DNA from 2 places in the Exiguobacterium sp. BRG2 genome. Region 2 is predicted to be linked to the other one. Evidence: riboswitches for the same ligand, from Rfam matches in the RefSeq annotation. Region 2 holds a riboswitch; the other holds the start of a gene.
The links. A riboswitch is a leader RNA that binds a small molecule or an ion and turns the genes downstream of it on or off. The one in region 2 is predicted to bind S-adenosylmethionine.
Positions count from the first base shown of each region.

Region 1 (7,447 bases), on a different contig from region 2:
TCGGTGCGATGACAGTCGTCGCAATCGGCGACAGCTTCAAGTTATGTTCTTTCTTGAAAGCGTTGAAGTAGGAAATCGTCTGGAAGGCATTGGCGTCGATCTCACCCTCAGCCAGTGCCATGTTCGGCTGGACATAATCGGAGAACTTGACGAGTTCGATTTTGATGCCTTCCTTCTCTGCTTTTTTCGCGACATAATCCCAAACTTGTGTGTCTGAACCGCTGACACCGAGCTTGATCGTCTTTTCGTCTTCTCCTGATGCTGCGCACCCGGCAAATAAAATCGTCGTGAGTGTTGCTCCAATTGCTACTGCTTTTTTCATGGCTGAATCGCTCCCTTGATTAATGTCTTCTGATTTTTCGTGCGACGATGTTGCCTGTCGTCTGTAAGCCTTGGACTAAGATGACGAGAATCCCGACCGTGATGATCATGACTTTCGTGTCGAACCGTTGATAGCCGTACGTAATTGCTAAGTCACCCAGTCCACCACCACCAATGGCACCTGCCATCGCCGACGCCCCGATCAAGCCGACCGTCGCGATCGTTAAGTTAAGGATTAGTGAACCGAGTGCTTCCGGCAGAAGGAAGCGGAAAATCGTTTGGAACGGTGTCGCGCCCATCGCTTCTGCTGCCTCAAGGACACCTTTGTCGACTTCAAGTAAGGAACTCTCGATCAGCCGTGCCATATACGGGGCGGCATAAAAGACGAGCGGAACGATGGCGGCTTCTGTTCCGATCGATGTCTGAACGATCAAGCGCGTCAACGGGATGATCGCAACAAGTAAGATGATGAACGGAATCGAGCGGAAAATATTGACGATACTGTTGAAGAACGTGAACAACGGAACATTTTCAAGTAACGCTCCTTTTCGCGTGACGACAAGCAGGATACCGAGTGGTAAGCCGATCAAGGTCGAGAACAAGAGCGAAACGGATACCATCGTCATCGTCTGCAAGAATGCTGTCCAGATATCACTGTAGTTAACTAGCATCAGCGAGCACCTCCTCAACGGTTACCTGCGCCTGATCGATGTAGTGTAACGCTCGTTTCACTTCTGTCGTCTCACCGATCAGTTCAACGAGTAATGTGCCGAACGGCGTATCCTGCAACTCCGTGATGCTACCGTGCAGGATATTGACATCGACGTCGAAGCGTTTTGCGACTTGCGATAAGAGTGGTTGTCCGGTGTGATGTCCAAGGAAGTGAATCTTATAGATTGGATTCGCATTCCGGGACTCGATCAACTGACGAATCGACGCTGGAATCTCGTCATGCATGACGGAGCGAACGAAATTTTTCGCTGTCTCAGTCTGCGGGTTTGAAAAGACATCAAAGACCGTTCCTGACTCGATCAACTTTCCAGCTTCAATGACGGCGACCCGGTCGCAAATCTCCCGGATGACGCCCATCTCGTGGGTGATCAAGAGAATCGTGATCCCGTACTCGGCATTGATCCGTTTTAATAACTGAAGAATATGATGTGTCGTTTGGGGATCAAGTGCTGACGTCGCTTCGTCACATAAAAGGACGGAAGGTTGCGTCGCTAGTGCCCGGGCGATACCAACGCGCTGTTTCTGCCCACCCGACAATTGATCCGGATAATGATCTGCTTTGTCCGCGAGATCGACGAATTCGAGTAACTCCGTCACCCGGCGGCGAATTTCGTCTTTCTTGACGCCTGCGAGAACGAGTGGTTTCGCGACATTCGTAAAGACCGTGTTCGCATTCAACAGATTGAAGTGCTGAAAGATCATCCCGATCCGTTGTTTTGCTTGGCGTAACTTTTTCGGAGACAGTTGCGTTAAATCTTCCCCATCGACCGTCACCGTTCCTGACGTCGGTCGTTCTAACAGATTGACGCAGCGGAGCAGTGAACTTTTTCCGGCACCGCTAAAACCGATGACCCCAAAGATTTCACCTTTTTCGATCGTCAGGTCGACACCGTCGAGCGCTGCAATCGTCTGATCTTTCGTGACGTACGTTTTTTTGACTTGATGAAATGCAATCATTCCGTTTTCCCCCTTCATTCAACAAAAAAGGCCCCTTCTTGAGAAACAAGAAGAGACCTGGATCCGCACAGTGGCAGAATCCACTCCACTCATCTCTCAGACATCTGTCTGATGGAATTGGCACAGTGCTCATAATGAGTCTGTTGCCGAGGTTTCGTAGGGCCAGTCCCTCCACCTCTCTGGATAAGTATTGCGGTATGAAATTCGTATGTGTGTTGTTGTGTTGTTGCTTATGTCGTAAAACTAATTTTTACATTACGGGTCGAACCTTTAAAAGTCAACCAACTTTTCAAAAATAATCCATTTGGCGCATATCGATGGATGAACAAGTTATGAGTTAGCTTACTGAACGGATCATGATTCGTCAAGAACGATTTGACAAGTCATTTTCGGTCGTGCTACCATCGTTTCAATGATTAATCCGACAATTCCAATATGATATTTATCAAGAGTGAACGAGAGACCTGGCTCTATGACTTCACGGCAACCTGCAATCTGTAAGGTGCTCCGACCAGCAAAGCGCGGCTTTGGATGATACGGTGAAAAACTCGTGGGCGTCCAAGCAGTGACGTCGACGAGTTTTTTTCATGAATGGAGGAAAAATAGTAATGATGAACTATCCTGTATTGACTGGTGCTGAAGCATTTTATCTTCAAGGTGGACCGATCGGCATTCTAATCTGTCATGGTTTTAACGCCACTCCGCAGAGTGTCCGGGACGTCGGTGAGGCATTTGCTGCCGAAGGTTTTACCGTCTATGCCCCGCGCTTACGTGGACATGGAACGAACGTCCGCGAGTTTGAACAATCGACTGCTCGATGTTGGAAGCAAAGCCTGCAAGACGGCTATGAACGTTTACAAGAAACATGCGATCAAGTCTTCGTCATCGGTCAATCGATGGGTGCGACGCTTGCGTTGTCGCTCGCTGCTGACGGCATTCCGTTTGCCGGCATCATTACGATCAATGCCGCACTCTCCGTTCCATCCTATGAAGCACTTTCGTTCGAGGACGGTCCACAGTACTTACCGGAAGGGGCACCGGACATTAAGCGAGCAGCCTTCGAAATCATTTATGACCTCGTTCCGAGCCGTTGTGCGTTCGAACTCGTCCGCTTGATGGATGAGACAAAAGGACGCCTCGGATCCATTCTCCTGCCGACATTGATTCTCTACTCGGCGACCGATCACGTCGTTCCGCCGTCGAGCTCGGATTATCTGCACCAGCACATCGGGACGAATGATAAACGAATCTACTGTCTCCTCAACTCGTACCACGTCGCGACCCTCGATCATGATCAGGATTTGATCGTGCGTGAGACGATTCGTTTCATCGAACGCTCGAGTCGTTTCTCACAGGAAACGGGATAAAAAAAACAGCTATTCGTCTTCACTTAGAAGCGAACAGCTGTTACATCAAAGGACGACCATCATCGGTTCGTCTTTTTTGTTTATCCTTTTTGGTGTTGCATCGTTTGGAGCGGCTTCGGCTTTCCTGGCACTTCATGGCAGTGGCGGCACCGTGGCTCATACGATTCTGAAGCGCCGACTAAAATGATCGGATCATCATAGTTCGCTGGTTTTCCATCAATCAAACGTTGTGTCCGGGAAGCCGGATCGCCACATGAGAGACAGATCGCCTGAAGTTTCGTCACAAATTCTGCGCGCGCCAGTAATTCCGGCATCTTGCCAAATGGCTCTGCCCGGAAATCCTGATCGAGTCCTGCACAAATGACGCGTTTTCCGTCTTGCGCAAGTGCTTCGATGACTTGAACGATCTCATCATCAAAGAATTGAACTTCATCAATTCCGACAATTTGTGTTTCTTCCGCTACTGCTGCATAGAGATCACGACTCGTCGCCATTGGAATCGCCACGACGGAATTTCCGATGTGAGAGACGACATGCTCTTCATGGTACCGGTCGTCGATTGCCGGCTTGAATACTTGAACGGGCAGTTTGCCGTACTGTGCCCGTCTGACACGACGAATCAACTCTTCCGATTTCCCGGAAAACATACTACCACAAATTACTTCGATCCAGCCGTACTGATTTATTACATGCATCATCGTCCGACACCGTCCTCTAAAAATAGTCACTTTAACGAGTATAGCTCGAAACGGTATTGAGAAAAAGGGTTGACTTCCGGAAATCAAAATTCATTTTTTCTTTACCTAGAATTTTTGTCCTTTCATTCCAACCTTCATCCATTTCCTGTACACTAAAGAAGAAGATTCTCGCGAAAGAAGGTGTCCCCGATTCATCATCTCTTACATGACATTCTGCACCAATATGGCGCCCTTGGTCTTTCCGTCCTTCTCGCAGGTGGTATCGTGGGATTGCCGGTTCCTGATGAGACCTTGCTCGTCCTGTCCGGTTTTTGGATGCATCAAGGCAATCTACCGCTGTTCGGTACGATTCTTGCCGCTTACGCTGGCAGTTGCATCGGAATGACGATTAGCTACGTGCTGGGCTTAAAACTCGGCATGCCCCTGTTGCATCGCGTCGGACCAAAGATGCGCATCTCAGAAAAACACATTCTCTCCGCTGAAGCCGGATTTCGTCGTTACGGCAAATCGGTCTTGATCATCGGTTACTACATACCTGGTCTTCGCCAACTCTCTGCCTTTTTTGCAGGTGTTTCAAAAATGCCGTTTCGCATTTTTGCGAGTTACGCGTATACAGGTGCTTTGATTTGGGTCAGTGTGTTCTTGGGCGCCGGCTACTTTGTTGGTCGTCATATCTCGTTCCACAAAGTCGTCGACTACATCTTGGCACATCCAGAAGCCATGCCGTACTTGATCGGGATTGTCGGCGGGATTGCTTTCTCGTTCGTCTTAAAGACGTACCTTACGTACCGTTCGCAATTCAGCCTATACAAAAACAGCCTGCTTCCGTAATGGAGGCAGGCTGCTTTTTAAGAACCGGCAAGTAATTACTTGCGGCCGTATTTTTTGTTGAAGCGATCGACACGACCATCTGCCGCGTTGAACTTTTGACGACCTGTATAGAATGGGTGCGAGTCTGAAGACACATCCACACGGATGAGTGGGTACTCGTTACCATCTTCCCAAGTGATCGTTTCGTTCGAAGAACGAGTAGAACCGCTTAAGAATTTGTACTCAGTCGTTGAATCCATAAATACTACTTTGTTGTAGTTAGGGTGAATTCCTTGTTTCATGGTTGATTTCTCTCCTTCCGCCCTGGTCCATTTGCTGAGCCAGAGTAAGTTACCTTCCTATACTAAACGATTTTTTTACGCGTCGCAATAGTTATTTTTCCGTCGTTGCTTCCTTCTTGACGGTACGCGGTTTAGCAGGTGCACGTCGGACCGTCTTCTTCTTTTCTTTCTCAAGTTCAGCAAAAAATTCTTCATTATTTTTCGTGTCGCGAATCTTACGCAGGAACGTATCGACGAACTCGTTCGACTCGTTCATCGTCCGACGAATCGTCCAGAGCGCATCGAGTTGCTCTTTCGGAAGCAAGAGTTCTTCCTTCCGCGTACCTGATTTGCGAATGTCGATTGCCGGGAATATTCGGCGTTCCGACAGCTTACGATCGAGATGTAGCTCCATGTTTCCTGTTCCTTTGAATTCCTCATAGATGACGTCATCCATGCGGGATCCCGTCTCGACGAGTGCCGTCGCAAGAATCGTCAAACTGCCACCATGTTCGATGTTTCGCGCCGCACCAAAGAACCGTTTTGGTTTGTGGAACGCTGCTGGGTCAATCCCCCCTGAAAGCGTCCGTCCGCTTTGCGGCACTGTTAAGTTATACGCACGAGTCAAACGCGTGATCGAATCCATCAAGATGACGACATCTTTTTTATGTTCGACAAGTCGCATCGCCCGTTCAAGGACAAGTTCAGAAATCCGCACATGGTTGTCCGGTGTTTCGTCGAACGTTGAACTGACGACGTCTGCTCCCGGAACTGAACGCTCGATGTCAGTTACTTCCTCTGGTCGCTCATCGATCAATAGAATGATCAGCTCGACATCCGGATGATTCTCTTGAATCGAGTTCGCGATTTCTTTGAGGAGTGACGTCTTCCCTGCTTTTGGTGGTGCGACGATCAAACCGCGTTGTCCAAACCCAACTGGTGCAATCATATCCATGACACGAACCGATAAATGACGCGGCTCTGTCTCAAGACGCATTAAACGATCCGGATAGATCGGTGTCAGCGCCGGGAAGAACAAACGGTTACGCGCTGTATCCGGTGCTTCGCCGTTGACGGCTTCCACACTAAGTAACCCTTGGAAACGTTCGTTTTCCTTCGGTGGGCGTACTTTACCTGTGACGACATCACCATTACGTAGATTGAAGCGTCGGATTTGAGAAGCGGCGATATAGATATCTTCAGAGGATTGGGAATAATTGATAGGGCGAAGGAAGCCGAAGCCACCATCGTTTTGCATTTGTGGATTACCAGGGATGACTTCAAGTACCCCTTCGAGGAAATAAAGACCTGTTGATTCCGCCTGTGCTTTTAGAATCTTGAACATCAACTCACGCTTACGGGCTTCCCGATATTGCGGGACATTCTTCGTCTTTGCGATTTCATATAATTCTTTTAATGTCAGCTGGCTCAATTGAGCCAAAGTATAGGAACGTTCAGGTTTATCTTTTTTATCAGTTGTTGGCATGTTTTTCACCTATTCTTTATAAATTCAACTGCATTCAGCATACTTCCATACATACATCAGGAGGTATGTAATTTCTTTCGTGAACTAAAGGTATCATATTTTTTTAAATTCGTCGTCAACAATCCTTTGCGTTTCTTACTTTGTAATATTCAAGGATATTATTTCAGTTATGTTACAAAAGCATCTATTTTGTCTTCTAACTGAAAAAACGTTTTTAAGGGCGCACATGCTAAGATATTCCTGCAGACAAAATTCTTACACAGTTGTAAGGTTCACTGCTTAATTACACACTTAATGATTTCATCATATAACTTACGGACGCAACACACTACATTAAAACGGAGGAATTCTTAACATGAAACGTTTTCTAGCATCGATCGCGACAGCAGCCTTAGTGGTTTCAGGTTTTACATCAGTGGGTACAGGTAAAGTTGAAGCAGCAACAGTCACGAAAGTCAAGATCACGGACAACGGTCTTCGTGTTCGGACAGCTCCTTCTACGAAAGCAAGCATCGTCGGGAAAGTCAACGCTGGTCAAGTCTTTACATACAAAGGCAAATCAGGCAGCTGGACAAAAATCTCATACGGCGGTAAAACACGTTATGTCTTCTCACAATACACAAAGACATACAAATCATCTTCAAGCGCTAAAAAATCAACAAGCACATCTTCTAAACGGACGAAAATCCTGAACGAAGCAGCAAAACATAAAGGTACACCATACGTATGGGGCGGAACAACGACTCGTGGATTCGACTGCTCTGGTTTCACAAGCTACGTTTACAAGAAAGCGGC
Region 1 is NZ_JAUZUW010000004.1:225,788-233,234, forward strand. Features, by position in the region: gene Q9R23_RS07725 (MetQ/NlpA family ABC transporter substrate-binding protein) at 1-322, opposite strand, end outside; gene Q9R23_RS07730 (methionine ABC transporter permease) at 342-992, opposite strand; gene Q9R23_RS07735 (methionine ABC transporter ATP-binding protein) at 982-2,010, opposite strand; SAM riboswitch class I at 2,097-2,200, opposite strand; SAM riboswitch class I at 2,450-2,551, shown strand; gene Q9R23_RS07740 (alpha/beta hydrolase) at 2,619-3,377, shown strand; gene Q9R23_RS07745 (thymidine kinase) at 3,458-4,072, opposite strand; gene Q9R23_RS07750 (DedA family protein) at 4,256-4,906, shown strand; gene Q9R23_RS07755 (type B 50S ribosomal protein L31) at 4,942-5,187, opposite strand; gene rho (transcription termination factor Rho) at 5,279-6,652, opposite strand; gene Q9R23_RS07765 (C40 family peptidase) at 7,008-7,447, shown strand, end outside.
Region 1: another riboswitch for S-adenosylmethionine. It lies ahead of Q9R23_RS07735 (methionine ABC transporter ATP-binding protein); the one in region 2 lies ahead of msrA (peptide-methionine (S)-S-oxide reductase MsrA).

Region 2 (7,447 bases):
GGGTCTGGATTTCGCCGAATCCGCTTGAAAAAGAGGCGGAACGATTGATTGAAGCGTACGAAATCGAAGAGTATGTCGATTTCTTCGTCGGTGAATACCACGGTCCAAAGCAAGACCAATCCCTTGTTGAGCGCGCTTTTCCACTAGAGGAATTGCAGGAACGTTACGAAACGTTCATCACGGATTATAGCCGGCAATACATCGTCCATCAGAGTCAGCTCCAACTAGGAGAAATGACGGATGAGCAGTGTTTCGTCGAACGGACGATGCTCGTACATGAGTACCGGAAATTCCTCTTCACGGATCCGGGACTCCCGCAAGAACTATTACCGGATGCTTGGAGCGGACACCATGCGGCACTGTTGTTCGAGCAATATTACCGTCTGCTTGCGCAACCGGCGAGCCGGTTCTTTGAATCAATCTTTGAAGAGACACACGATGTGTCACAACGTAGCGCTTCGTATGATGCAACAGAACACCCGCTGTTTGCGGAACGATGATATACAAAAGAGCGGGACGGATCGCGCGATCCGCCCCGCATTCGTGTCATTCAGATGTGTTCTGTTCAGCTGATCCTGCGAGAATGTTTCGGAAAGCATATCCTTTATCGACGTAGGAATCAATCGACTCCTGAATCATCGCGAGATCCTCTTCCGTCAGTTCACGCACGACTTTACCGGGTGAGCCGATGATCAGCGAACGGGGTGGGAAGACTTTTCCTGATGGAATCAACGTGTTCGCCCCGATGATGCATTCTTCACCGATGTCTGCATGATCAAGAACGGTCGCGCCCATTCCGACGATCGAACGACGTCCGATTTTACAGCCGTGTAAAATCGCGTTATGTCCGACCGTCACTTCATCCTCGATGACGACAGGTGCGCCTTCGTACAGATGAATCGTTGCGTTGTCTTGGATACTGCAGCGTTTGCCGATTGTAATCGGTCCTTCGTCACCGCGTAAGACAGCGTTGAACCAGATGGTAGACTCGGAACCGATCGTGACGTCTCCAATCAGATAAGCGCCAGGAGCGATGAATACATCGGATGCTACGTTCGGATGAATCGATTGATACGGAATCTTCATAACAGAACGACCTCATTTCTAGGATAAGATGAACTACTATTCATTCCCTGTCAGTATATCATGCGGTGGGAGTCGAGAACGGAGGAAAGATATGTTTCCGATTTGTGAGCTATTCAACATTCGTTATCCATTGATCCAAGGAGGGATGGGTAACATTAGTCATGCAGCACTCACGGCAGCGGTGTCGAATGCCGGAGGACTCGGAACGCTTGGGTGCGGTACGTTGTCGGTCGATGAAGTAAAGTCTCGGATTCAGGAGACACGAATCCTGACGGAGCAACCATTTGCCTTGAACATCGCGATTCGTGTATCTCCTTATACGGAAGCACTGATTGATCTCGCGATTGCAGAAAAGATCCCGGTCGTCTCCTTGTCGGCGGGAAATCCAGCACCGTACATAGAGCGACTTCAAGCCGCTGGTATCAAAACGATCGCGGTCGTCGCTTCAGTCAAACAGGCAGTAAAGGCAGAACAGGCAGGGGCAGATGTACTCGTAGCGGAGGGAGTTGAAGCGGCAGGCATCAATTCACCGCTCGAGTTGACGACACTGACCTTGATTCCGCAACTCGTCGATCGGGTCAACATTCCGGTCCTTGCAGCAGGTGGGATTGGCGATGGGCGTGGACTAGCAGCTGTCCTGTTGCTTGGTGCTGCCGGCGTCCAGCTCGGAACACGGTTGATCGCGACGGAAGATGCGAAGGTCCATCCAGTTTATAAATCGCGCTTAACGGATGCGACAGATACCGATACACGCATCATCGGGCGCTCCGTTGGATTCGTCCGACGTGTCCTTGATGGTCCTTACGTCGAACACCTCACAGCCAAGACACCTGCTGCTTTTCTCGATCAGACGAATGAGTCGTATCATATTACAGGCGCTCTTGAAGGCGATGAAGAGAAAGGATATGTCAACGCTGGACTGGTTGCCGGTTTGATTCGTGATGTGCCAACGGTTGCTGAGTTGTTTACGCGCATGATGGAGGAAGCAGAGGAACAGCTGAAGCGGACGACTGCTCGTTTTGCGACATGAACATACAATGATGACCCGTAAACCCGCTTGTGGAAAGCGGGTTTTTTCATGTTTTTTTGAAAATGGGACATTTGTCCTTTTCAAGTGAGGCACGAATAAGGTCTACTCTAGTGTAGAGATTAAAGGAGGAGATGACGTGCAAGGAGTCGTGTTTGCTTTGATGAGCGGTCTGTTCATCGCCCTGCAAGGCATATTCAATGCGCGCCTTGCGACAGGCGTCGGACCGTGGTTATCCGTATTGATCGTCCACTTTGTTGGTCTGATGGGTTGTTTAGTCATTTATAGCTTCGTACGAGATCGGAAAATCGGCGGATTCCGTCAGTTACCGTGGATTTATGCGAGCGGTGGTTTGATTGGCGTGCTAGTCGTCGTAACGGAACTGACAGCGATCCAAAAACTCGGCATGACATGGGCGATGTGTTTGTTACTCGTCGCGCAGATTTTTTGTGCCTTTCTGATTGATTTAAAAGGATGGTTCGGTGTCTTAAAAAAACAAGGAAATCGTGGTCAGTGGGTTGGTGTGGGTCTCATGCTTGCAGGAGTTGCGATTTTCTCACTTGCCTAAAGGGAGGGAACGAACATGGAAACCGTCATCCAACAGTATGGACTGGATACGATTTTAACGGAAGAGACGCGCGCTTGGTTGCGTGAAGAAACCTTCCGAAAAGGAGAACTCCTCTGTACGACCGGTGCGACAATCGACCGGATGTACTTCATCGTCGCAGGCAAGGTCAAGATTTCTGCTGCTTCGTCAGAAGGAAAACAACGGATTTTACGATTCAAAACACCACTGACAGTGATTGGTGACGCTGAATTCATCAACGAACGGGAAGTGCTGAATACGGTCGAAGCAGTGACCGATGTCGATGTGTTGAGCGTGCCGTATACGATTTTACGCGAGCACAATACAACGAACGTCTTTCTGCAATTTTTACTAAGAACAATTACAGCGAAGTGGTATGCCGATTCGAAATCAGCGTCGCACCACGTACTCTATACGGTCGAGGAGCGATTTGCAGGCTACTTATTATCGATTGCGTCCGAAGCTAGTGACAGTTTGTTTTATCAGGAGATGCGGACGTCGAATCTACATGACGTCGCTGACTGGCTTGGAACAAGTTATCGTCATCTCAACCGGATCATCACGAAGTTGTGTGAGGAAGAGATTCTTGTTCGACGACGTGGCAAGATCATCATCGTCGATTTGGAACGGATTCGCGAGAAAGCGAACGGTAACAGCTATGAGTAAGGAGGAACGAACATGATAATAGGCATTGTGTGTGCCGTATTGGCTGGAATGTTAATCAGTTTGCAGACGGTATTGAATGCTCGGATGAGTGACGCGTTCGGCGCATGGGCAACGACGACGCTGGTTTTCTTCGTCGGCTTCATCGGAGCAAGCATCACGTATGTCCTGTTTCGTGGTGGAACGATCGGACAGATTCAAAACGTGTCACCACTCTACTGGTTCGGTGGACTCGTGGGTGTCGGTGTCGTCTTTTGTGTCATGCGCGGGATTCAATTGCTTGGTCCGTCCGTCGCGATCTCTGTCGTGTTGATTTCGCAGTTGAGCTTTGCCCTTGCTGTTGATACGTTCGGTTGGTTCGGTTTGCCACAAATCGACTTATCGTTTGGTCAGCTCATCGGTCTCGCTGTCATGGTGTGTGGCATCTTCGTCTTGAAACGGTATCAAGTCGTGGCACCGGAACAACAGGCAAAGGATCAAGTAGAACGTGTTTCATGACTTACTTTTTCCATAACAATGAAACAGGTCAGCAAACCAACGTTTACTGACCTGTTTTTATATACATTTTTTTGAATCAGACCGTCGTCGTATCTTTCCATTCCTGCTCGATGAAAGCATCGCGACCAGAGGCAGCACGATCTTTTTTATAATGTTCTGGATTTTTCTTATGGAAGTCTTGATGGTACTCTTCCGCCGGATAAAATTCAGAAGCGGCATCGATCCGCGTCACGATCGGTTGTTTGAAACGATTGCTTGCAGCAAGAGCGTCACGGGAAGCGATCGCTGCTTCGTGCTGCGCATCCGTATGATAGAAGATTGCTGGCGCGTACTGCGTACCGCGATCTTGGAATTGACCTTCTGCATCCGTCGGATCCGTTTGGGGCCAGTAGAGTTCAAGTAAACGCTCGTACGGGAACAGGCTCGGATCAAACGTGATTTGGACGACTTCGAGATGTCCCGTCGTTCCTGTTTTGACTTGCTCGTACGTCGGATTGTCGACGTGTCCGCCCATGTAACCTGATACGATCCCCTCGATTCCTGGTAATTCTTCAAATGGTGTCACCATGCACCAAAAACATCCACCTGCAAATGTTGCTTTTTCCATCTGTCTCTTCCTCTCCGTGGGAAATCCCCATTGTATGTCTGACAGCGAGAAAACGAAAACGACTCCTTCGCTTGGTTGCAAAAGGAGTCGCCGCTTTTTATCAACCAAAGCTTTCGCTTTGCTGGTCGTAGCACCTTGCTATGCGCAGGTTGCTGGGACGTCATCGATCCAGATCTCTCGGTCCACTCTTGATAAGGGTATATGAAGTTGATGTCATTCGTCATCATTGTTGTGATGATACCATTCACAAAGAAATAAAGTCAATCCTTAGAATTTAAGGCACGTAAAACGGTTGCTCCAAGTGTCTTCGCACCGATCAACAACGCTTGTTCATTGATCTCGTACTGTGGATGGTGTTGCGGATAGTTGACGCGACCGTCCGTATAGCCAGAGCCGGTAAAGAAATAACTACCCGGGACGTGTGTTAAGTAATGTGCGAAGTCGTCCGCCGCCATCATTGGTGTGAGTGCCCGGACGGATGCTTCCGGTAAGAAAGCAGCAGCTTCCTGAACGAGCTTTGTCTCATCCGGGTGATTCCAGAGCGCCGGGTAACCAGTCGTGAAGTCAATCGAATACGAAGCACCGATGCCGGCACACGTCGTTTTAGCGACAAGATCGACTTCTTGCCGGAGCTGATGCCGCAGTGTCTCGTTGAACGTCCGAATTTCCCCGACAATGCGTGCCTCACCCGTAACGATATTTGGTGCTGTTCCTGCATGGAAAGAACCGATTGCGAGAACAGCCGGCTCAAACGGATCGACCCGTCGACTAACGAGATGTTGTAAGTTACAGACGAGTTGCGCTCCAGCGACGAGAGCATCTTTTGTTTTATGCGGTGCCTGGGCATGCCCACCTTGACCATGGACGATGATTTCGAATTCGTCGATCGCACACAATGTATGTCCTTCCCGAAACCCAATCGTGCCAACTGGTAAATCATTTTCGAGATGTGTCGCGAAAATCGCATCGACTCCTTCGAGGACGCCGGCTTCGATCATTTGGATTGCTCCGCCGGGGAAGACCTCTTCTCCATGCTGGTGGATGATCCGAATCGTTCCTTGCAATTGATCGCGTATCGGATAGAGCGTAGCAGCAAGGGCCATCACCATTGCCGTGTGACCATCATGCCCGCAAGCATGCATGATACCAGGATGGATCGACCGGAAAGCAAGCGTTGTCTCTTCCTGAAGTGGTAATGCGTCAAAATCTGCGCGGACAGCAATCGTCGGACCAGGCTGTTTGCCTTCGATCGTCGCGACGACACCACGACCTCCGACGGCTGTTTGATGAGGAATGCTCTGTTCTGCGTAAAAGGCGGCAATCCGTTCTGGTGTGCGGACTTCTTGGAAGGATAGTTCCGGATGGCGGTGGAAATCACGGCGTAATGCGATCATCGTGGGTTCGAATTGTTCGAGTGCTTCAAAAAGTTGATTTTGCATGTTCTAGCTCCTTTAACGTGTGTCTTTTCGTGAAAATGGGTACAGATACAGGTAATCACGAAAGGGGATAATGTAACATGGGAGAAATCGTCGTTAATGCTGTACTTACCATCAAAGCTGGACTTGCGGATCAAGTCTTCCCGATTTTACAAACGGTTTATCATGCTTCACAAAAAGAAGAAGGATGCTTACGTTATTCCTTGCACCAATCGATCGAGGATGAGCATCAATTCATGCTGTATGAAGTGTATCGTGATGAAGAGGCACTTGAAGCGCATATCGCATCCGATCACTATAAAGCCTACCGTGAACAGATCGAGTTATACTTGATGGATCGACAAGTAACGAAATACGTCGAGATGACATTTTAACGTATTGCGATAAGAAGAGACGAACCCGTCGATTTCGACGGGTTCGTCTTTTTTTGTCTTACATCGATTTAAATCCGAGGAAATGCTCCTGCCAACGCGGTTCGTAAATCGAGTTGATTTGAAGCTGTGAACCGCCTGCATGGATGAAGTGTTCGCTATCGAGCATGATTCCGATATGCGATGGACCATCCGTGTAGGTGTTCTGGAAGAAGACGATATCCGAGCGTTTACCACTCGAGATACTCGTCCGGCGATTCGTAAAGAAAGCACCATACCAGTAGCCACGAACATTCGTCCGACCACCGTATTTTCCAGCCTTGTTCGTCGCGTAGTGAATCAAACCGGAACAGTCAAAACCACCGTTCACGGCATCTTGCGAACCCCATGTGTATGGTGTGCCGATATGTTGGACGGCTGCTTGGATCAGCTTTTCACCACGCGTATTATTCTTTTTAACGACCCGTTTATCGGACGTGATCGTCACAGCGGATACCGGAAGATAAACAGGTGTCCAGCCTGACTGGATGACATAGAAGTTTCCGACTCGATGACGCGGATAAACGCGTTTGCCTTGTTCAACGAGTCCACTGCCTTTTGGGCTCGTCGGACTTGCGAAGAACGACGTCGTCTGTTTGACCGTATAGATTTTCGCCCGGTCGATCGCTTTTTGTGTCAGTTTCATATCGGGTTTGCTCGTGCTGATATAAGGGTTGAGGACGTAACCCGTTTGACCATTTGCCAGGCGAACTTGCCAAAAATCATCATCAATTGATTTTAGACCAATTAGTTTCGTTCCTTTCTTCAAATAGGCAGCTGGGCGACTGTAAGCGACGTCAGCAGAGAAGAGTGGCGTCTGGTCCAGGTGGACATAAAATGTCGTTCCTTTTTTTGCTTTTGCCGTCGGCTTGTTCAGTCCGATGCGACTCGAATCGACGAAACCAAAGGTGTTTTTATATTTGACGCGTGTATAATAACCGCTTTTTCCGTAGATCGAAATCGAGGTACCTTTTTTTAGTGTGCCGATTTTTTTGCTCGAAAGTTTTGCCTGCGAACGAATGACGACATCGTCTTCCGTCACGTAGCGTTGACCAGTGACGTCATACAGATCCGGCTTTTTCGTCACGAGATCCGTCGTTTTGACGTAACCGTAGACCGCTCCTTTTTTCAAGC
Region 2 is NZ_JAUZUW010000011.1:11,823-19,269, reverse strand. Features, by position in the region: gene paaX (phenylacetic acid degradation operon negative regulatory protein PaaX) at 1-500, shown strand, start outside; gene Q9R23_RS13240 (gamma carbonic anhydrase family protein) at 547-1,086, opposite strand; gene Q9R23_RS13235 (NAD(P)H-dependent flavin oxidoreductase) at 1,178-2,116, shown strand; gene Q9R23_RS13230 (DMT family transporter) at 2,253-2,681, shown strand; gene Q9R23_RS13225 (Crp/Fnr family transcriptional regulator) at 2,697-3,365, shown strand; gene Q9R23_RS13220 (DMT family transporter) at 3,378-3,860, shown strand; gene msrA (peptide-methionine (S)-S-oxide reductase MsrA) at 3,937-4,467, opposite strand; SAM riboswitch class I at 4,562-4,665, opposite strand; gene Q9R23_RS13210 (M20 metallopeptidase family protein) at 4,728-5,906, opposite strand; gene Q9R23_RS13205 (putative quinol monooxygenase) at 5,984-6,277, shown strand; gene Q9R23_RS13200 (SH3 domain-containing protein) at 6,336-7,447, opposite strand, start outside.